Regions from separate parts of the Halobacillus sp. ABR2_026 genome, predicted to be linked through region 1. Evidence: riboswitches for the same ligand, from Rfam matches in the RefSeq annotation. Region 1 holds a riboswitch; each other region holds the start of a gene.
The links. Region 1 has a riboswitch for cobalamin ahead of ACXADE_RS01525 (ribonucleoside-diphosphate reductase subunit alpha). Riboswitches for the same ligand answer to the same signal wherever they lie in the genome.
Positions count from the first base shown of each region.

Region 2: it holds a riboswitch for cobalamin, as region 1 does, so the genes downstream of both, mmgD (citrate synthase) here and ACXADE_RS01525 (ribonucleoside-diphosphate reductase subunit alpha) in region 1, are expected to answer to the same signal.
Region 3: it holds a riboswitch for cobalamin, as region 1 does, so the genes downstream of both, ACXADE_RS10660 (DUF4430 domain-containing protein) here and ACXADE_RS01525 (ribonucleoside-diphosphate reductase subunit alpha) in region 1, are expected to answer to the same signal.

Region 1 covers NZ_JBSWTM010000001.1:278,502-285,417, reverse strand. The annotation lists gene ACXADE_RS01550 (DUF2254 domain-containing protein) at 1-143, shown strand, start outside; gene ACXADE_RS01545 (cation diffusion facilitator family transporter) at 288-1,169, shown strand; gene ACXADE_RS01540 (pyridoxamine 5'-phosphate oxidase family protein) at 1,207-1,632, opposite strand; gene ACXADE_RS01535 (alpha/beta hydrolase) at 1,840-2,697, shown strand; gene ACXADE_RS01530 (class I SAM-dependent methyltransferase) at 2,773-3,453, opposite strand; cobalamin riboswitch at 3,624-3,798, shown strand; gene ACXADE_RS01525 (ribonucleoside-diphosphate reductase subunit alpha) at 3,956-6,169, shown strand; gene ACXADE_RS01520 (ribonucleotide-diphosphate reductase subunit beta) at 6,188-6,916, shown strand, end outside.
Region 2 covers NZ_JBSWTM010000001.1:495,110-502,025, forward strand. The annotation lists gene ACXADE_RS02665 (YehS family protein) at 1-116, shown strand, start outside; gene ACXADE_RS02670 (hypothetical protein) at 277-474, opposite strand; gene prpB (methylisocitrate lyase) at 736-1,656, opposite strand; partial or broken gene ACXADE_RS02680 (bifunctional 2-methylcitrate dehydratase/aconitate hydratase) at 1,682-3,125, opposite strand; gene mmgD (citrate synthase) at 3,201-4,316, opposite strand; cobalamin riboswitch at 4,737-4,937, opposite strand; gene ACXADE_RS02690 (YbaN family protein) at 5,148-5,537, shown strand; gene ACXADE_RS02695 (sporulation protein) at 6,486-6,916, opposite strand, start outside.
Region 3 covers NZ_JBSWTM010000001.1:2,056,900-2,063,815, reverse strand. The annotation lists gene ccsB (c-type cytochrome biogenesis protein CcsB) at 1-81, shown strand, start outside; gene ACXADE_RS10670 (response regulator transcription factor) at 176-892, shown strand; gene ACXADE_RS10665 (ATP-binding protein) at 892-2,670, shown strand; cobalamin riboswitch at 2,716-2,896, shown strand; gene ACXADE_RS10660 (DUF4430 domain-containing protein) at 3,102-3,503, shown strand; gene ACXADE_RS10655 (ECF transporter S component) at 3,509-4,021, shown strand; gene sigX (RNA polymerase sigma factor SigX) at 4,208-4,750, shown strand; gene ACXADE_RS10645 (hypothetical protein) at 4,737-5,969, shown strand; gene ACXADE_RS10640 (helix-turn-helix transcriptional regulator) at 6,075-6,524, shown strand; gene ACXADE_RS10635 (ferredoxin) at 6,565-6,816, opposite strand.

The sequences.
Region 1 (6,916 bases):
ATACGATCGATCATATTGAAACTCGCGTCATCTATCAATTGGACAAAACCTTCCTGCTTGAAGCCATGAGAAGATTGGCGGATATCACCGGAAACCAACTGGATTATTATGCTATTTACAGAAAGTTTTATCCTGTTGATTAACCAACTCTGAAATCAGTTCAGAAAAAGCCTTCCCGAGGAGACTTGATCAGCACCGTCTCCTCGGAAATGGTTTGACATATGAAGGGATTTTTCATACATTATATATATGAACATATAATCATATATTGTGAGGAGGTCGAAACCATGGGCCATCACCACCATCACCACGTGGACGGCACAACAGGAAAAATCAAAACCGCTTTTTTCTTAAATTTCTTTTTTACCATTATTGAACTCATCGGTGGGATTATGACAAACAGCATGGCGATTCTCTCTGATGCTCTACATGACCTTGGAGATTCGCTTTCACTCGGTCTTGCCTGGTTTCTTCAAAAATTCTCAAATAAAGGCCATACCGATGATTTTTCCTTTGGATACCGGCGCTTTTCTCTTTTAGCAGCGTTGATCAACAGCGTTGTTTTGATCGTCGGTTCTGTATTTATTTTGACAGAGGCTGTCCCAAGACTCTTAAATCCTGAGCAGCCCAATGCCGCAGGAATGATTGCTTTATCCATCCTGGGCATCCTTGTGAACGGGGCTGCTGTTTTCCGTCTCAAGGGCGGAGATTCCATGAATCAGAAAGTCATGACATGGCATATGCTCGAAGATGTCCTTGGCTGGGTGGCGGTTTTGATTGTCAGTATCGCGCTCTTATTTTTTGATCTACCGATACTCGATCCGATTGCTTCCATCGGTATCACCCTGTTTATTTTGTATAATGTTGTGAAAAACCTTGTGAAAACGATGCGGTTATTCCTAGAGGGAGTACCTGCAGGCGTGGACCTTGAACAGCTCGTTCAGAAAATAAACACATTGACAGCGGTCAAATCGAGCCACCACACTCACCTATGGTCAATGGATGGAGAAAACCACGCTTTCTCCACTCATATTGTCGTCCGTGCGGAAGCAGATAAAGATGAAATATGTAAGGTGAAAGAAGACGTGAAAGAGCTTTTACGTCCTATCCCGCTGGAACACATTACACTTGAAATTGAATATGAAGATGAGCCTTGTTCTCTTCAATAAAAAGTGGCCAGCTATATTCAGCTGGCCATTGACGTATTTATAACTCTAATTGTTCCGGGGTTTTCTCCCCTTGGTTCATGTAGCGGATACTTTCTGGTAAGATTTCAAGGACGACATATTCAGGATCATCTTTTCCGTCAAACCATCGATCCATATGGTCATTCCACAATTTATCTTTAATTTTTTGATCTTCCCGGATTTTCGCCTGACCTTCTACCTCTAAGTACGTATCGCCATATCCGTCTCCTTCATATCCAAGGAGAATATGAACGTGAGGATTCGCTTCAATTTCATCCGCTTTATGGGTCTCTCTGTTTGTCGGTGTATAGAACGTGAATTCTTCATCATTCCAGAAGGTCATATAACGTGTATGCGGCTTATTGTTTTTCACGGTGGCAAGGGTACCGACTTTGTGATTTTCCATGACTTCGTGGATCTTTTTCTTCAATTCTTCTTGATTCAATGGAAAGCTCCTTTCCGTTATCCAATCTTTTTACAATTTCAGTTTTCCCTGAAATATGGGAGATAAACCCTTCGATGCCCACTGGTCGATCCGGGTATGCTATGGGTATGTTCGACATATTGTCATTCTTTTTTCATAAATATACCAGAAGCAGCGCGCAATTCCCTTTACACTGTTCATAGATCTTTTTTTCAGGAGGAACCCTTTATGAATTGGAAAAAGTGGGCACCGATCCTATTCGGTTCCCTGCTCATTGGACTACTTTTCTTTATGATAAATTCAAGACCCGGGAGTTCTGAGCCGGTCCCTCGTGAAGATCTTGTCCCTACTTTGTTCGTCCATGGTTTCAAAGGAGGGCCGAGGAGTTTTGAGACGATGATCGACCGCATGCAGAACCTGCAATGGGGCCGTCAACATATGACAATTTATGTTTCAAGCCGGGGACATGTCACGATTCGTGGTGACTTCACAGAAACACATAACCCCTTTATTCAAGTGCTGTTTGAAAACAACCGCGCCAGTATTCATAATCAAACCCATTGGCTGTCCGAGATCATGCGCCGCCTCAAAGCGGACTACAATATTCAACAGGTAAATCTCGTCGGCCATTCCATGGGAGGATTGGCATCGGTCAATTTCTTATTGAATGACCATCAATATTCAGTCCCTCGAGTGGAGCGGTTGTCTGTGATAGCGAGCCCATTCCGGGGAATTGAAAAGAAAGGGTATTTCGCTTCCAATTACGGAGCAGCCACTACTGACCTCCAACCACAGTCGGAAGCCTTACAGCAGATGGTACAGAAGAAAGACCAATTTCCAAATGATGTGAAAGTATTCGCCATCGCCGGTGTGGTCAATGGGGAAGAACCAGAAACCGAGCACTGGGATGGGCTCGTCCATGCCTCAAGTGTCAGCGGATTAGAAGAAATTGTTCCTTTTGGACAATATAGAGAAAAACGGCTTTACAACCCTTTGGCCACCCACTCCGGCCTGCACGAACTCGAAGAAGTCGATCATCTCCTTAAAGAATTTCTCTGGACCGAGAACGTAGAGAGCACCCCTTGAATTATCTGGAATATTTTGGTGCACCAGGTCATACATTTATTCCCAAATAAAAAACCCCCGACAAGAGGGGCTTTTTTATTGTTTTTCAAAGATGAAGATCCACATGAAAGTAAGGGACTGTTTTAATTCTTCCTCCAACTCTGTGATGTGATGGTCCTTTACGCCGCGCTTGTATACACCCTCTCCATCGATGCATGCCCACCCGGTTTCTTCTGCCATTTTCTTAAGCTCCCAAGGCATCATTGTATTGCAAATAACTTCTTCTCCATAAACTCTACGGTAACTGTTTACTCTCGGCATCGCCGTTGGTCCAAGTAGTCCGATACATAAACGTCCGCCAGGCTTCAAGATCCGCTTCATCTCCTCAAGTCCTTTATACGGAACTTCTATCCATTCCAAAGAATTGATTGCCATTGCCGCATCAAAGGAACCGCCCTCAAAAGGCAGGTCTGTTAAGTCTCCTTGAAGAAACCGGATTCGTTCATCACTCACACGATGATTCGCTCTTGTTACCATATCCTGCGACAAATCAAGCCCTGTCACGTCATAACCGTGTTTATAAAGCAGATAAGAGCCATATCCATCGCCACATCCCAAATCCGCGACCTTTCCTTTAGGCACATGCTTTTTCAAAAAAGGAAGAATCGTGCTTCTGCTCCCATCCTCCCACATCGAACGGCTTTTTGCGTTCCACATTTCCGCACGATCATTCCATTGCTTCTCTGCTTCCTTATGCCAGTTAAATGTCTCGGCCATAAAATCATCCCTTTCCGAAAAACTTCTCTCCCCCATTATAGCGGAAGACTGAAAGCATCCGCCCCCTATTTTTGATGTATTTCCATAATAAATAGTTGCAAGTTGTCTTTTGCAGCGTTATGATAGAAACACAAGATAAGCTAATTTAAAATCACAAATACACTATATATAGTATCTACGAATAGAAGATGCCACAAGGCTTAATAGGGAATCCGGTTCAAATCCGGAGCTGCCCCCGCAACTGTAAACACTCGCGAAATGGACATTCCACTGTGTACCTGCACGGGAAGGACCAGAGTAAGATCGAGTGTCAGCCAGGAGACCTGTCTTCGTGTTCGTTGCAGTTTCAACTTCTTCGGGGATTGAGAAGATGAAGCGATGGAACGAACATGCTCGCAGGTTCTCTTCGTTTCATGGTTTCATCCGCTCAATTTATCATTGAGCGGATTTTTTTGTATCCGCAATGACCTTTCACCTATATATTTCTAGAGGAGTGAACCAAATGGAAACCATGACCAAAACCAACGCCTGGGAGAAGAAAATCCACCAGTGGACGAGCGAATTCCCACATCTCGATCTACAGAAGCTGCTCGATAAAGCACCCGCATTCAAGAATGATACTCACGCATTCATTCTAGAGTGCCTGGCGGAAATAGATGAAGCAAGTCCTGATTGGACATATGTAGCAAGCCGGATCCACTTGGAGGATTTATATAAAAAAGCTTCAGTCAACCGCTCAACGACAAGGCCTTATGAACAATTCCATCAAATGATTCAAACATTGATCGAGAAAAACATTTACAGCACGAAGCTTCTTACATACTATTCCAAAGAGGAGATTGATGAACTGGAAAAAACGATTGTCCCTGAGCGTGACCATTTATTTACCTATATTGGACTGAAGACGCTGAGCGACCGCTACCTGGCCAAAAGCAAAAAGAAGGAAATTTTTGAGCTTCCTCAAGAACGATTCATGATCATAGCGATGGTGCTGATGGCGGAAGAAAAAACATCCAAACGACTCCCTCTTATCAAAGAAGCCTATTGGGCGCTCAGCCAATTATATATGACAGTAGCAACCCCGACACTTTCCAATGCCGGCAAACGATATGGACAATTGAGTTCCTGCTTCATCGACACCATTGACGACTCCCTGCAGTCCATATATGACTGCAATACCGATATAGCCAACCTTAGCAAGCACGGCGGAGGGATCGGAGTCTATCTCGGGAAGATTCGAAGCCGCGGCAGTGACATTCGTGGATTCAAAGGCGTATCTTCTGGAATTCTCCCTTGGATGAAACAACTTAATAACACGGCTGTCAGTGTGGACCAGCTCGGGCAACGTCAGGGAGCAATAGCTGTTTATTTGGATGTCTGGCATAAAGATATTTTCCCGTTTCTTGACAGCCGGCTGAACAATGGAGACGAGCGTCAGCGGACTCATGATCTTTTTACAGGGGTGTCCATCCCCGACCTCTTCATGGAAGCCGTTGAAAAAAGAGAAGATTGGTATTTGTTCGACCCACATGAAGTCCGCACAATTATGGGATACTCTCTTGAAGATCACTTTGATGAGAAGAAAGGGAACGGCTCCTTCCGGGAAAAATATGCAGAGTGTATTGCACACCCTGAGTTATCCAAAGAAAAAATACCGGCGATTGATATTATGAAACGGATCATGATCGGACAACTGGAAACAGGCACACCCTATATGTTTTATCGAGATGAAGTCAACCGCATGAACCCGAACAATCACTCCGGAATGATTTACTGCAGCAATCTGTGTACAGAAATTGCACAGAATCAGAAAGCGACCACCCAGGATGAGCAGTATGTAGAAGGTGGAAAAATCATTACCGTGAAATCACCCGGTGATTTCGTCGTTTGCAATTTATCGAGTATCAACCTCGGGCGCGCCGTCCCTGCCGGAGTATTGAAACGTCTGACTTCGATTCAAGTCCGCATGCTGGATAATGTCATCGACCGCAATACGATTCCAGTTCTTCAAGCCCAAATGACCAATCAATCTTACCGGGGGGTAGGACTCGGAACATTCGGGTGGGCGCACTTACTTGCGAGGAAGAAAATCGATTGGGAATCAGAAGCCGCGCTCGACTACACAAAAGAAGTTTACGAGGCTGTTTCCTATTATGCGATTGAAGCAAGCTCCGAACTTGCTGCAGAGAAAGGAAGCTATCCATTATTCGAAGGATCCGATTGGCAGACAGGAGATTATTTTCTTAAACGAACGTTTGACCAACACGGCACTTGGAACTGGAAAGCGCTCCAAACCAAGGTAGCTGAAAACGGCATGAGAAACGGATACTTGATGGCTGTTGCGCCCAATTCCAGTACATCACTCATTGCTGGGAGCACCGCCAGCATCGATCCAATATTCAAGAAGTTCTATTCTGAAGAAAAGAAAGATTATAAAATTCCTGTGACGGCACCGGACCTCACTCATGAAACGTATGCATACTATCCATCAGCATATGACGTCGATCAGAAAGCAAGCATTCGGCAGAACAGTATCCGGCAGAGATTTATCGACCAATCCGTCTCATTCAATCTCTATGTGAGGAACAATATTCAAGCAAAAGAACTGTTGGATCTCCACTTGTCTGCGTGGAAGTGTGGTCTCAAAACCACCTACTATACGCGATCGACCTCAAGCCAGGGAGAGTTTGACGATTGTGAAGTATGCTCATCTTAATAAAGGAGGAAGTTCATTATGACTGCATCCATACAAAAAAGAAAGCTGGTAGATTACAAAGCTCCAAATGCCTCCACAGGTGTGATCAATGGAAGAAGTTCAAACATCCTGAACTGGGATAATACCCGATACTCATGGGCTTATCCAATGTATAAGACGATGCTGGCAAATTTCTGGATTCCGAATGAAATTAATATGAGCAATGATCTGAAACAATGGCCGGAGTTATCAGATCAAGAACAGACAGCATTCAAAAAAATCATCGGACTGCTCGCCTTTTTGGATTCTATCCAAACGGATTATTCCGGTAAAGTCTCTGATTACCTGACAGATTCAAGCTTGTCTGCCTTAATGCAGGTGCTTGCTTTCCAGGAGGTTGTACACAACCAATCCTATTCTTACGTGTTATCAACCCTTGTCGATCAAGGAGAGCAGGAGAGAATTTTCGATTACTGGAAGCATGATGAAGTACTCAAAGAACGTAATACCTTCATTACAGATGGGTATCAGGCATTCGACGATCACCCTTCTGTAGACAGCTTTCTGAAATCGATCGTTTACGATGTTGTACTTGAAGGTCTCTTTTTCTACGCGGGATTTGCCTTTTTCTACAACCTGGCAAGAAATCAAAAGATGGTATCCACAAGTACCATGATCAACTACATTAACCGGGATGAGCAAATCCACGTCAGTCTATTCGGACATATATTTAACGAAACTCTCAATGAAAACCCTGACCTGGACGCC
Region 2 (6,916 bases), 220 kb from region 1:
CGAAAGGGGAGTTGAGTGGTTTATTGAGAAAAGAAGGCCACAAAAACTACCGGCAATTCGGCGATCAATATGCTAGAAACTTTTTGAAGGGTTTAGCGATCAAGTATCGCGGATAAGAAAAAGAGGCCGGACGAAGTGTCCGGCCTCTTTTTATGTATTTAATTAACGAACGCTCCCTTGTATGGAAAGGTATTTTCAATGTGTGCGTTTCGAGGCTCCGGGAAAAGGATCGCTTTCCATGGGGCGGAAATATTCGTAGAGCCTTTACACATGCTATTAAAATTTGCGGACGTGAACAGGATCGATCGTGCTGGAAAGGGGATACTTCACCCTGAATTTTTGATTGATGGCATGGATCAAGGCATGTTTGGCCTCTTCGGTGGCGATTTCTCCTTCTTTAATATCCTGATGGTTCAACTTCACTTCAAAGTCGATGTGGTGATGTTTATAATGAATTTTCCCATGAACGACCATGGCGGCCCCCTCCTTACTAACCAAGAATCTCCTGACCCTTTTCCCCTGCCATTCCATCCCTAAACTAAACGAAGCTTAAGCAGGCTCTAAAGAAAAAACAGTTCGGTACGTCCTGGATGAAGCATCCCCCCTTCTTATGTGGTCCTGCGGAAAGTGGCCGATTTTCTTTTCTCTCACGTCTTTTCATAAACTAAGCGAACATCGTTAAAGGGTCATAGCCTCCCTAAGAAAAAGAGAAGGGGGGACCCTTCTCTTGATAGACTACTTGTTTTCTTTTCCGATTTCCGGCAGAACCGTTTTGGCTACTTTTTCATCCAGCGCTTCATAGTCATAATATTTAATCGTGTTATATAATTCTTCTCGTGTTTGCATATCTTGAAGCTTATCGACCTGCGTGTCTTTCTCCATGATTTCTGCAAAGACCCGCTCATAAGCTTTCGCCGCGGCGCGTAAGGAGGTTACGGGGTAGATGACCATGTCCATCCCGAAGGACTGGAAGTCTTTACCTGTGAAGTAAGGGGTTTTCCCGAACTCGGTCATGTTGGCAAGCAAAGGTGCTTCTATGGAGGAGGAGGCAAAACGGAAATCTTCCTCATTCGTGAGGGCCTCCGGGAAAATGGCATCAGCCCCTGCTTCCACATAAAGGTTCGCCCGCTCGATGGCTTTTTCCATGCCTTCCACTGATTTAGCATCTGTTCTGGCCACAACGACAAGAGTTGGAGCGACTTCTTTGATGGTGCGGATCTTCTGCATCATTTCTTCCTGCACGACCAACTTTTTCCCGTTTAAATGGCCGCATTTTTTAGGCAGGAGCTGATCTTCAATCTGTACTGCTGCTACACCTGCTTCCACCATTTCCCTTGCTGCCCGGGCAACATTTATGACCCCTCCGTATCCTGTATCAATATCAACGAGAAGAGGAAGATCAGAAGCTCGTATAAGCTCGGTGGCTTTTTCGGCCATTTCGTTTGAATAGATGAGTCCGAGGTCTGGGAGGGAGCGGCTTGCTGTGTACGCGGCCCCTGATAAATAGAGGGCTTGGAAACCGGCATCCCTTGCTACCTTGGCAGACATTCCATCATGAGCTCCAGGTATCTTCAATAATTCCGTTTGTTTCATCAAACGTTGAAACGTTTCGGCTCTCTCAGCTTGAGTGGATTTGGGTTCAACAATCCATGACATGGGTTCGTCCTCCTTTTGTATTCATCTAAATTCGGAACATTTCCATGAATCTTGGTACAGACGTATCGGCCAGTTCCTCATAATCCTCACACAGGTTAAGAATTTTGTTCACCTGATGGAATGGAAAACGGGTTTTTAAGTTTTCCTGGAATTTATTTAAGAGAAGAGGAATCCCTTCATCACGACGGCGTCTGTGACCAATGGGATACTCGACCGCTACTTGTTCCGAATGGGTGCCGTCATTGAAGAACACTTGGACGGCGTTGGCGATCGACCGTTTTTCGGGATCCAAATAGTCCTTGCTGTACTGTTCATTTTCTTCTGTCACCATCAAATCCCGCAGACGGTCAATCTCCGGATTGCGGGCAGTTTCATCTTCGTAATGATCGGCATTCAGCGATCCAAAAAGAAGGCCGATCGCTGTAATGTACTGCAGGCAGTGATCACGGTCGGCCGGGTTATGAAGGGGGCCGGTCTTATCTATGATTCGGATGGCCGATTCGTGGGTTGTAATCGTAATTTTCTCTATATCGTGTAATCGGTCTTTGATTTTATCGTGTAAATGGATGGCCGCCTCCGCAGCGGTTTGCGCATGGAACTCAGCAGGATAAGAGATTTTGAACAATATGTTCTCCATCACGTAGGAATCGAAAGGCCGGGCCAAAGTCAGTTCTTTGCCACCGAAAAGGACATCCTGAAATCCCCACTCAGGAGCGGTAAGAGCTGTTTTATAGCCCATTTCACCTTTCATCGTCATTAACGCCAGCCTCACACCACGACTGGTCGCATCCCCGGCTGCCCATGATTTGCGCGAGCCTGTGTTCGGGGCATGTCGGTAGGTGCGGAGACTCGAATTATCGATCCACGCCTGGGATAGAGCATTCTCAACGTCTTCTGTATTTCCACCAAGCATAGCCGTCACCACTGCCGTCGTTGCGATTTTTACATAGAGCACATGGTCGAGTCCTTCACGGTTCAGACTGTTATCCAACGCCAGTACACCTTGAATTTCGTGGGCTTTGACGATGTATTCAAGGACGGTTTCCATTTGCATAGGCTTTCCTCCATCAGCCACCTGTTTTCTGCTGATGAAATCGGCCGCAGCGAGAGATGCCGCCCAAGTTATCGGATGGATGCCCCCATTCGGCAGCAAGCCATGTATCGTTATAATCCAGCCAGCGAATCATACATCCAATATTAAATGCTGCATGTACAGGGTCCAGCTCGTAAGATGTCCCGGGAACACGTGATCCGTTAGGAACAACAGTGCCAGGTACAATCGGTCCTAAATGTTTTGTACACTCTGGATATCTGAGGGCTAAGAAGCCGCAGCCTAATGTATCCATTAAGACATACTGCGCCGTTTCCAACGCTTCTGCACTGGTGATCTCCCCGTGTACGGCATAATGAGAAATGTGTTCCAACAACTCGTCCGTTCCTTGTGTTTTGTCGACTTTAACGTTTGTCATGTTCTTTTCCACCTTTCCTGTTTTTATGTAAGAAGTAATGAACCACCGACCGGGGCAGACCCCGGTCCTTGGCTGTTAAGGATGCAATCCCCTCGGCCCCCTGTAAAGGACTCTTGGCCGGAATAACTTGTTGTTTGCATACTGTTCTGAGATATGAGCACACAACCCGAGGGTGCGTGCAGAGAAAAAGATGGGGGTGTAAAGATCGATCGGTATACCCAGCAGGTAATAGACAGGCGCTGCATAATAATCAAGGTTCGGATACAATCCCTTTTCTTCTTTCATGAGCTGTTCTCCTGCTTCACACATGGCGTACAAATCTTCACGTTTTTTGTCTCGGGCAAGTTCCTGAAGCGCTTGCTTCATTAATGCAGCTCTAGGATCCATCTTCTCCATATAGACGCGGTGTCCAAATCCCATGATTTTTTCTTTGTTCTGCAGTTTCTCATAGAGAAGATGTTGGAACCCGTCCGTTGTTTTTGCATCGAGAAGCATATGCATAACCGCCTCATTTGCACCACCGTGAAGGTTGCCTTTTAAAGAGGCGACAGCGCCAGTCAGGGCGCCGTAAATGTCTGCGTTGGTAGAGGCGATTACCCGCGCAGTGAATGTCGAGTTCGGCATTTCATGTTCACTGTAAACCATCAGCGATTGATCGAAATACCTGGCTTCAGCGGGTGTCGGTTCTTTTCCGGTCATCATGTATAAAAAGTTTGCACTGTAGGAAAGATCCTGTTTTGGTTCAATGACTGGGTGATCGTGAAGGATATGATAACTGTTGGCAACAATGTTCGGGATTTTCGCTAACAGTTTGATCGCAATGTGAGAGATGGCTCTTTCGTGACGTTCGTTCAAATGTTTTTCATGCCCGGCAAGAGCGGATATTCCAGTCCTTAAGGCATCCATCGGGTGGGTTTCCTTTGGAAGCTGATGGAATAGGGAGAAGAAGCCTTCTGGAAGCTGGTAGTCTTTCTTTAAATCCTGCTCAATGATCTCTCGCTGATCTCCATTCGGAAGCGTTCCTTGTAATAAAAGGTGAATGAAATCTAAATACTGTTTCTGTTCTGCAAGCTCGATTAGTTCATATCCACGGAGAACGATTTCCTCCGCCTCTACATCCAAAAAAGAAAGGTGGGTCTCTGAAGCAATGATTCCTTCTAAACCGGGTTTGTAGCTGGTCTGATCTTGCATATGACTCCTCCTTATCGCTTATAGAGTAAACGCTTACAAAAATAGTCGCGCGAGATTCGCACGCTACTTTCCTGAAATCTCCTCCCGGACAAGCAGATAAGCTTCCTCCAGGTGATCCAAACTCTCTTTATGCTGCACGGCCTCAGACTTCAAGCGCTCATAAGACGCTTCAAGAGGACAGGGATCAGAAGAATGCAGGTGTATCATAATATAGGACTTAAGCTCATTGACGTAATTTTCGGTAAAGGACATATGAAGCACCTCTGGTTTATTCGAATTAAGTGCATGAAAAAAACAACTTCCAAAAGAAGTTGTTAAGTTGAGTTGATCGTTACAGAGATGGAGCACGGATCTGGCATACGAATGCACCTGTCCATACTCTTACCACTCGCACTTAACACCTCCTATCCTCGTAGGGAATGATGTTGGCTGAATCAGGCAGGTCTCCTGGCTTAAGATCATCGCTTCCTGGATCCTTCCCATTCTCGTTCCTGACGAGAACAGTGGTCTTCCAGTTCGCTCCCAAATACAGTTGCGGGACAGCATCGGCTTTTTACCGATTTCCCTTTTAAGCAGGTGAACAAAAAAGTGTTCATCTGCACCTGATTCTGACGCATATTCAGTTTTAACTTCTTCAATATAACAAAAATTTTGAAAATAAACAATCTTTCATCCGCGGAGCTTCCTCTTCCTTCTATTAGGAAAGTGACCTTTTCGTGAAATTTCATTAGAATCAGTTGAAGCGGGGGAGGAATCTAAAGTAAGCTGAAAAAAGGAAGACCGCCTAGTGTATGGTGGTTGTAGTAGTAACGATGCATTGAGGAGTCCACTATGAAGCAAATCGTTAAAATAATTTTGATTATCGTTGGTAGTATATCGCTTGTGCTCGGAATCCTGGGAATTGTCCTCCCTCTTGTTCCTACCACTCCTTTTCTACTCTTGACAGGCGCTTGTTACGTCCGAAGCTCGGATCGGTTATACAACTGGCTGATGACGAACAAGTGGTTCGGTTCTTATATTAAAAATTACAAAGCAGGACGCGGAATTCCTGTACGTGCCAAAGTGTCGATGTTGATTATGATCTGGTTTTCTTTCTTGTTTTCTGCTTTTGTAATCACCTCTGATCTTTTATTGAGAATTGGGTTTATCTTCGGCGGGTTTTTTTTCACAGTTCTCATCCTTTGGACTAAGACATACAGGGAAGAACAGAATTCTTCCTAAGGGATTGAAAAAAGAGTCCTCTCCAAACATGGAGAGGACTCTTTTTTTATATTTGGCTTATTCAACGAAAGCTCCCTTTTCTTGAAGACTCAGCTTCGAGATGTTCTGGGGGTTCATTGCCTGGTTGAGCGTTAGGGGCGGCTGGGAAGCCACTCGCTTTCCTGCGGGGATGGCGGCAAGCCTCCTCGGACTTCGTCCTGTGGGGTCTCGCCAGCCCATCCATTCCCGCGGGAGTCTCGCAGCTTCCCAACCACCCCTTTCATAGTAAAGAGAAACGACCCCTATACCTAGAGAAATTGTTCCCTCTTCCCCATTTTAAGGCAGGCATAAAGTGCTCTGTATCAAGCTTATAAATTCTGAATGCCTGCTGTGGAGAGGTTATATGATCTACTTTCCTCAGTCATTCAAGCTGATTGTTCCAGTAGTGATTTAGAGAATCTGCCATGGCAAAGGGGCGGAGGGGAATGGCGAGACTCCTATCTTAAGTGTGCAGGCGCCTCGTTCGGCGGCGTATGGACTGGACTGAGCTGGAGGAGATAAAGGAAACACGAAGAACGAAGAGATTCGATGTTGACTTATCGTACAGAAGTGAGGGAAGTCTCACTAGCCGCTAGGCGCAGAAACCGGATATCTACGAGGAAAAAAGTGCAGGGTGAGACCCCGCAAGGCGTTAGCCTGAGGAGGCTCACCGCGCTCCCGCGGAAAGCGAGCTATTCCGCGCAGCCCCATCCACTCAAAAAACATCTCGAAACGTAGCCTTCAACAATCCTCCCTTTAGCTAAAGACTCAGTTTCGAAATTATAATCCAACAAGATTCAATGGTTGGATCATGAAAGTAGATCATCTAAAGGTTGCGACACTTGGAAATAAATTCTCTTTTACCACCCTATCATTCATGGTCACTTCGATCCGTTGATGCAAATATCAACACTGAACTTTAATAGAGCCTTATTTTTTATATTGGTCGATGGTGTGCTGAAGCTTTTGGGCGACATTTTCTAATGGACCGTTCAATTCCTGGTCACTGAAAGTGATTTGCGCTCGGCTTTCGTCCATTTCTAATGCTTCTGCGAACAACCCACCGAGCCCGCGCGCGCGACGGTCGACTTCAAGCATAAGATCAAGGGAGCCTTCACGTAAGAAGAAGACCGCTTCCAGTTCATCTAAGTATGACCGGTAATCTCCACCTGGCGTGAATTCGAATTCCTGAACATAACCATAATGCTTGGAGTACTCCATTTCCACTTTGCGTAAATGAAAGTGAAGATGGCTTTCCAAAGCTTCTAATACGGTGTGGATGTAAGGGTGCGGCGCGATTTTGACTGGGTCGCGATCCTCAGGATCAAGAGCCATTGGGATATCGAGACCTGTCTCAAACC
Region 3 (6,916 bases), 1.8 Mb from region 1:
GCGGTTGGTGGCTTCGGAATCATCATGTTCAACTTGATCGCTGTCAACTTGATCATTTCAGGTTTACACTCTTATGCATAAGACACAACAGGCAGGCGGGACTCATGACTCGGCCTGCCCTTTGTTTAGAAATCAATTGAAAGCGTTCAATTTTTATTGATATGGAGGGTTTTATATGGATCAAGAAGCAAAGGTGCTCGTAGTGGATGATGAAGAACGAATCCGCAGGCTTATCCGCATGTATTTAGAGAGAGAAGATTACGTTATCGACGAGGCGGAAGATGGCGAAGAAGCTTTAGATAAAGCGATTCAGAACGATTATGATGTGATCCTGCTTGATTTAATGCTGCCGGGTAAAGACGGGATTGAGGTATGCAAGGAACTTCGTGAGAAGAAAGCCACCCCTGTCATCATGCTGACGGCAAAAGGGGAGGAAGCGAATCGTGTACAAGGGTTCGAAGTCGGAACCGATGACTATATCGTCAAACCTTTCAGTCCAAGAGAAGTGGTTCTGCGTGTGAAAGCGCTCCTGCGTCGCTCTTCATCTACAAAGTTTCTGGAAACGGAAACCTCGGCTCGGAATGTCATCGTTTTCCCACATATGACCATCGACAACGATGCCCACCGTGTAACAGCGGATGGTAAAGAAGTGGCCTTGACACCGAAAGAATACGAACTTCTTCACTATATGGCACAATCCCCGGACAAAGTTTTCGACCGGGAACAGTTATTGAAAGAAGTATGGCAGTATGAATTCTTCGGTGACCTCCGGACGGTGGATACCCATGTCAAACGTCTCCGTGAAAAGCTGAGTAAAGTATCAGCGGAAGCTGCAGGGATGATTGTTACGGTATGGGGCATCGGTTACAAGTTTGAGGTATCAGGTGACTGATGTTCTGGCGTAGTGTTGTTGGGAAATTATGGTTCACTATTCTGCTATTAGTCTGTTTTGTGCTGTTCATTTTGACGGTTCTCCTGTTGGAGTTCTTTCAAAATTATCATGTGCTGGAAGCGGAAAGGCACTTGCTCCAGACGGCAGACAGGATTTCGGATGTGGTGGACCGTTATGAAAAGGAAGAGGAGCTGCTGCTGTCGACGACAGCTCTCGTGAAAGACCCGGCCAGTCGAGCGGTCATCGTGAAAGGGGAAGGGGAGCCACTTGTATCAGAGAGTGATTCAGATGCGCTTCCGGTGCTCGACCAGTCTTGGTTTGAAAACGATCAAGATTTGGCGACGGTCGTTAGTGAAGGAGCCGATGTAAAAAAAGTCGCAGACTTAGGGGATGGGGAAACAGGGATCATGGTTGTCGGGACCCCATTAAACAATAAAGATGGAGCTGTTTATGTCTATCAATCCCTGGATACAATCGAAGAAACGTCTGAACAAACGACCAAGATCATATTCTTGGGAGCGGGTATTGCCATTGTATTGACGACGATCTTCGCTTTTTTCCTTTCCACTAGAATTACGGCTCCTCTGATAAAAATGAGAGAAGGAGCGCTTGAACTTGCTAAAGGGGAGTTCAATACGAAAATTCCGATTCGGACCCATGATGAAATCGGAGAGCTTGCCATGGCCTTCAACCGAATGGGCCGGGAGTTAAAATTCCACATCAATGCGTTAAATCAGGAAAAAGAACAACTATCCGGGATTTTGCGGTCGATGGCGGACGGTGTCATTACGTTTAACCGGAAAGGACATGTGCTGATTTCTAACCCTCCAGCGCAACAGTTCTTAGAGGCGTATATGTTCGATCAGAATGTTTCTCAGGATTCTGAAAACCAGGCATCGCTGCCCGAGCCGCTTCGGGAGTTGTTTGGAAAGGTCATCACAGATGAAGATGAATCGATGGTCGAGATGTCTCTCCAAGGAAGATCATGGGTTATCATCATGACCCCTTTATATGATAAAGAAAAAGTCCGCGGCGCTGTCGCTGTGTTGAGGGACATGACAGAAGAAAGACGGTTGAACAAATTGCGCAAGGATTTTATTGCCAACGTGTCACATGAACTTCGTACGCCTATTTCCATGCTTCAAGGATACAGTGAGGCGATTGTGGATGATATTGCGGAATCGAAGGAAGACAAAAACGAACTGGCCCAGATCATTCACGATGAATCTTTGAGAATCGGCCGGCTCGTTAATGAACTGTTGGATCTTGCCCGTATGGAAGCAGGGCATATCCAATTGAATGAAGAGTCTGTTGATGTGGAGGCGTTCTTGAATAGAATTGTCCGGAAATTCAGTGGTATCGCTAAAGAAAAAGAAGTGGAGCTTCATTTGGAGGTACTTGCGGAGTTTGGCAATCTAACCTTCGATCCTGACCGTATCGAACAGGTATTTACGAATCTGATTGATAATGCGATCCGTCATTCGGATCCTGGCAGTGAAGTACGTGTGATTCTTGAAAAAGATGATCATGACTGGGTCGCAAGTGTAAAAGATTCCGGCTTTGGCATCGCAGAAGAAGATCTTCCTTTTGTATTCGAACGTTTTTATAAAGCCGATAAATCCAGGAAACGGGAAAATAAAAATTACAAAAAAGGCACAGGTCTAGGCTTGGCGATTGCGAAAAATATCGTGGATGCCCACGAAGGAACGATCAGCGTTCATAGTAAATTGAGGGAAGGAACTACCTTTACATTCCGAATTCCATTCTCTCACAAATAATGTTGCTATATTCAAAAAATTGTTGTAATCTTATCTATGGAAACTTCATATGAAGAGGATTCAGGTGTCTGAAAAGACTTGATAGGGAATCTGGTGCAAAACCAGAACTGTCCTCGCAACTGTATGTGTAGACGAAAGGGAACATCCACTGTGTCTGTAGACATGGGAAGGATCCTGATTAGGATGACGCACAAGTCAGTAGACCTGCCTGATCCATTGTTTCAAAGCTTCGGGGATTGAGCGTTTGAGACAACCGATCGGTAGAACGTGGTTGATGCTTCTTATCCTTTCGATTGTCTTTAAGCCTGCCCTTTAGAGGGGCAGGCTTTTTTTCGTGATCGTCGTAAACCTTACTGAAGGAACCAACCGATTGTGGTCCTCAATCTCCTCTCCGCGAAGCCTGAAACACGAATAGTAAAGGAGAGGTTCTTATGAAAAAATGGTATTCCGTATTGGTGGCTTTGATTCTCTCAGCAGGTGTCCTTGTTGGGTGCGGATCTGAGGGAAGCAGTGAGTCAACGGCAACACAAGAAGAAGAAGTACAGGAAGTTACCGTAGATATGCAATTGTCTAAAAACAATGGGGAAGAAATAATTGCAGAAGATGAATTCACTGTCGAAGAAGGAACGACACTCATGGAAGTGATGGAAAACAATTATGAGGTCGAACAATCGGACGGATTCATCAACAGTATCGAAGGGATTGCCGGGGATCAGGAAGAGAAAATGGCATGGATGTACACCATTAACGGGGAAGAAGCGATGGTTGGTGCGAATGAATACGAAATTGAGGATGGAGACGAAATCGTTTTTGATTACAGTTCCTGGGAATAATCGAGATGAACACGTATAAACTTACGCTGATCGCGATGCTGGCATCACTCGCTGTTGCCGGAAGGATGGCGCTTGCTCATTTGCCGAATATCCAGCCGGTGACTGCTATCATCATCATTGCAGGCTTTTGGCTCGGCCCCGTTGCAGGAATTCTTATCGCCCTGCTCACTACGTTCGTTTCCAATGTTCTCTTGGGCATGGGGATTTGGACGATCTGGCAGATCATTGCATGGTCCATCATTGGTGTTTTTGCCGGGATTTTGGGAAAGTATTGGGCTAACATGCCGGTTTGGCTTTTATCCGTTTATGGGTTCTTCAGCGGGCTGCTGTTCGGCTTGATTCTTTCCTTGACGATGAGGGCTGTCGGACAACCGTTTTGGGCTTATTATCTGGCCGGACTGCCGATGGATATGAATCACGCCATCTCCAACACGGTGTTTATCCTTGTTCTTTCACCAGTACTCGGAAAACTATTCCAACGTTATGTTAAAAGGAACGCAATAATGAATGCATCTTAGCTGCCCATCCAGTGGGCAGTTTTTTTCTTTGGCGTTTTACTACATAGGAAATATTCAGGTGAAAGCGAAGGTAAGCGGATTCTTTTCTAAACGCGGTTCCTTTTTCTTTTTTTGCATATTAAGATAGAAGGTGTAACTTTTACTCTACATAAAACGACTACTATAATGACCCAGGAGGTACACCCATTGCGAACGTTCTTTGATGAACTATACGACAATTACCATCATGACCTTTTTCAATTCCTCATCTACATGGTCAAGGACCGCGGTCTTGCTGAAGATCTCGTCCAGGATGTGTATGTGAGAGTCATGAAATCATATGATTCATTCCATGGAAATAGCTCAGAGAAGACATGGCTGTTTTCTATAGCGAGACACGTGGCCATCGATTATTTCCGCAAACAGAAAAGAAAGAGAAACCGGATCATGGAATTCTTCGATTGGACAGAAAAGGGCGAACAACTTAAAGATCAAAACCAAATGCCGGAAGAGATTGCTGTCCAGAATGATGAAATCCGTGCCGTCTATAAAGCCCTGGACCAATGCACGGTGGATCAGCGCAGTGTGTTGATTTTCCGGTTCATCCAGGGAATGTCGATCAAAGAAACAGCAGAAATTCTTAGTTGGAGTGAGAGTAAAGTGAAAACGACCCAACACAGGGCCATGAAAGCCTTGAAAACGATTCTGGAAGAGATGGAAGAAGGGAGGGGACACCATGAAGAAGCCTAATGAAGAAGACATCCAAAAACGGTTGGAGAAACTGCCTGCAATGGAAGACCGTCAGTCTAAAGAACAGCTCTATCAAAGGGTCTCAGCACGTATTCAACCTTCGAAAAAGAAAGTGGCTCCTTGGTTGTTTCCCGGAATGGCTACTATTGCCGTGCTGCTTGTTCTCGCTGTATTCATCCCGGTCTTTTTTACGAACAATGGATGGATGTCGACGACCGAAGAGTCAGCGGACAGTACCCAGGAAGAAATGGCGGAATCTTCAGCGTCATCTGAAGAAAGTGACCCATCATCTGAATCGTCAACGGCTGACGATGGAGAAGAATCGAAGGAGATCGATCAGGCCGAATCAACGACTGAAGAAGAGCCACCTTCTTTAGAATCTGGAACGGAAAAGGATACAGATGAATCCGGGGCAGAACCTGCTGAACTTAAAGAGGATCAGGGAACGGATCTGGACTCGTATGTTGTTGCGGAAACGTTAGATCATCACACGACGCTCAGTTATCCGGGGAAGAATGCAGAAGTCGTCATTCCCACTTATCAACGTGATGATGAGACCCAAACTTTTGATCCTGCAACGTATGGTTTGACGGAAAGATTGGTTGAAGAACTCGAGTATGAAGTTGATGAGAATGAACGAACAGCGGTCGCCATTTTTCCTGATGAATTTAATGCAAGCGGCACAGCTATGGTTCAAATGATTGTTGAATCCATCCGGTGGGATTTAGAAGGATTCCCTTTGGATAAAATCACTTTACAAACGACATCCGGTGACCCAGTTCCTCTCGGGAATTATGGAGAAATGACAGATCTACCAGTCATCCAATCAGGGGAATACGTATACCACCTCTATCAAACGGAAGATTCGTCTAACCAGCTGCTGGCACCCGTTCCACTCAATGGTTCCCCTACCTTCCAAGAGGCTCTTTCTATGATGAAAGAGAAAGGCAGAGGGCTCCATTTGACTCCTGCTGTCCCTGAGCATGTACAGTTCACCTCGGTGACATCGGAGGGGGGAAGTGTGCAGATCAACCTGCAACATGGAGCCTGGGAAAGTGAACAACAGCTTCTCATGATGATGGAAGCGGTCATGGCTTCTGCCGGACAATTTGGGTTTGAAGAAGTTCAATTCAACGGCATCGATGTTCAGACGTTTTCCACGTACGACCTTGACAAACCGATCCCAGTCCCGGAAAAGGTAAATCCAATACAAAAATGATTGGTGGAGATCTCCCTGTAAGAAATAGCAGGGGGGTCTTTTTGATAGGATTGACCCTTCCCCTCATGTTAAAATAAAGGAACGTAGAAAAGGGGTCGATAGGGTATGGATCAAAATGAAGTTCGAAAGTTATTATCGGAAAAGATGAAATTGATACGCGTCGAGCATGGATATACACAGGATCGGATGGCGGAAATCCTGGGACTATCCAAAAAAACACTCGTCCAAATAGAAAAGCAACGAACGATGGCAGGCTGGACGACGGCTGTTGCTGTTTGTGCCTTGTTTCAAGAGAGTGATGTGTTAAAAGGGGTTTTGGGTGATTCACCCGTCGAAATTGTCGAGACGATCGCTCATAAACACGTGGAACCGCAAGGAACGAAAACGCTCGGCGGGAAAGTGTGGTGGCAGAACATTGCCGAAGGAGAAAAATACATCCTCCAGCAGAATGTGATCAGTCAACACTATCGCATTATCAATTCAGAGGATTACCGGATATTTTCGACCATGGACCGGGAAGAAGCTGAAATTCGGTTTGAAGGACTGGTCAAGTAAAAAAGCCCCTAGTATTTAGGGGCTTTTCTCCGGGTGACGATTATTCTTCGAATTTCAATGGATCTCCGTGAAAAGGATCCGTGGAAATTTTGATTGAATCGGTGGGGCATCCATCATAAGCGTCTTCCATGTCTTCCTCATACAGTTCAGGAACTTCTTCTGTTCCTTCATTATCATCAAGGACTACGTAAGCAATCCCTTCGTCGTCGTAGTCATAGATATCAGGTGCAGCAGCGCCACAGGCCCCGCAGGCTATGCATGTCTCTTTGTCGACGATTGTATATTTGGCCATAAATTCGACCTCCTTCAATGAAGCGATGTAAAAACTCGGTACAATCGATATAGAAGTACAACATTTATTGTAAATCTCAGCTTCTCTGTTTTCAACTGAA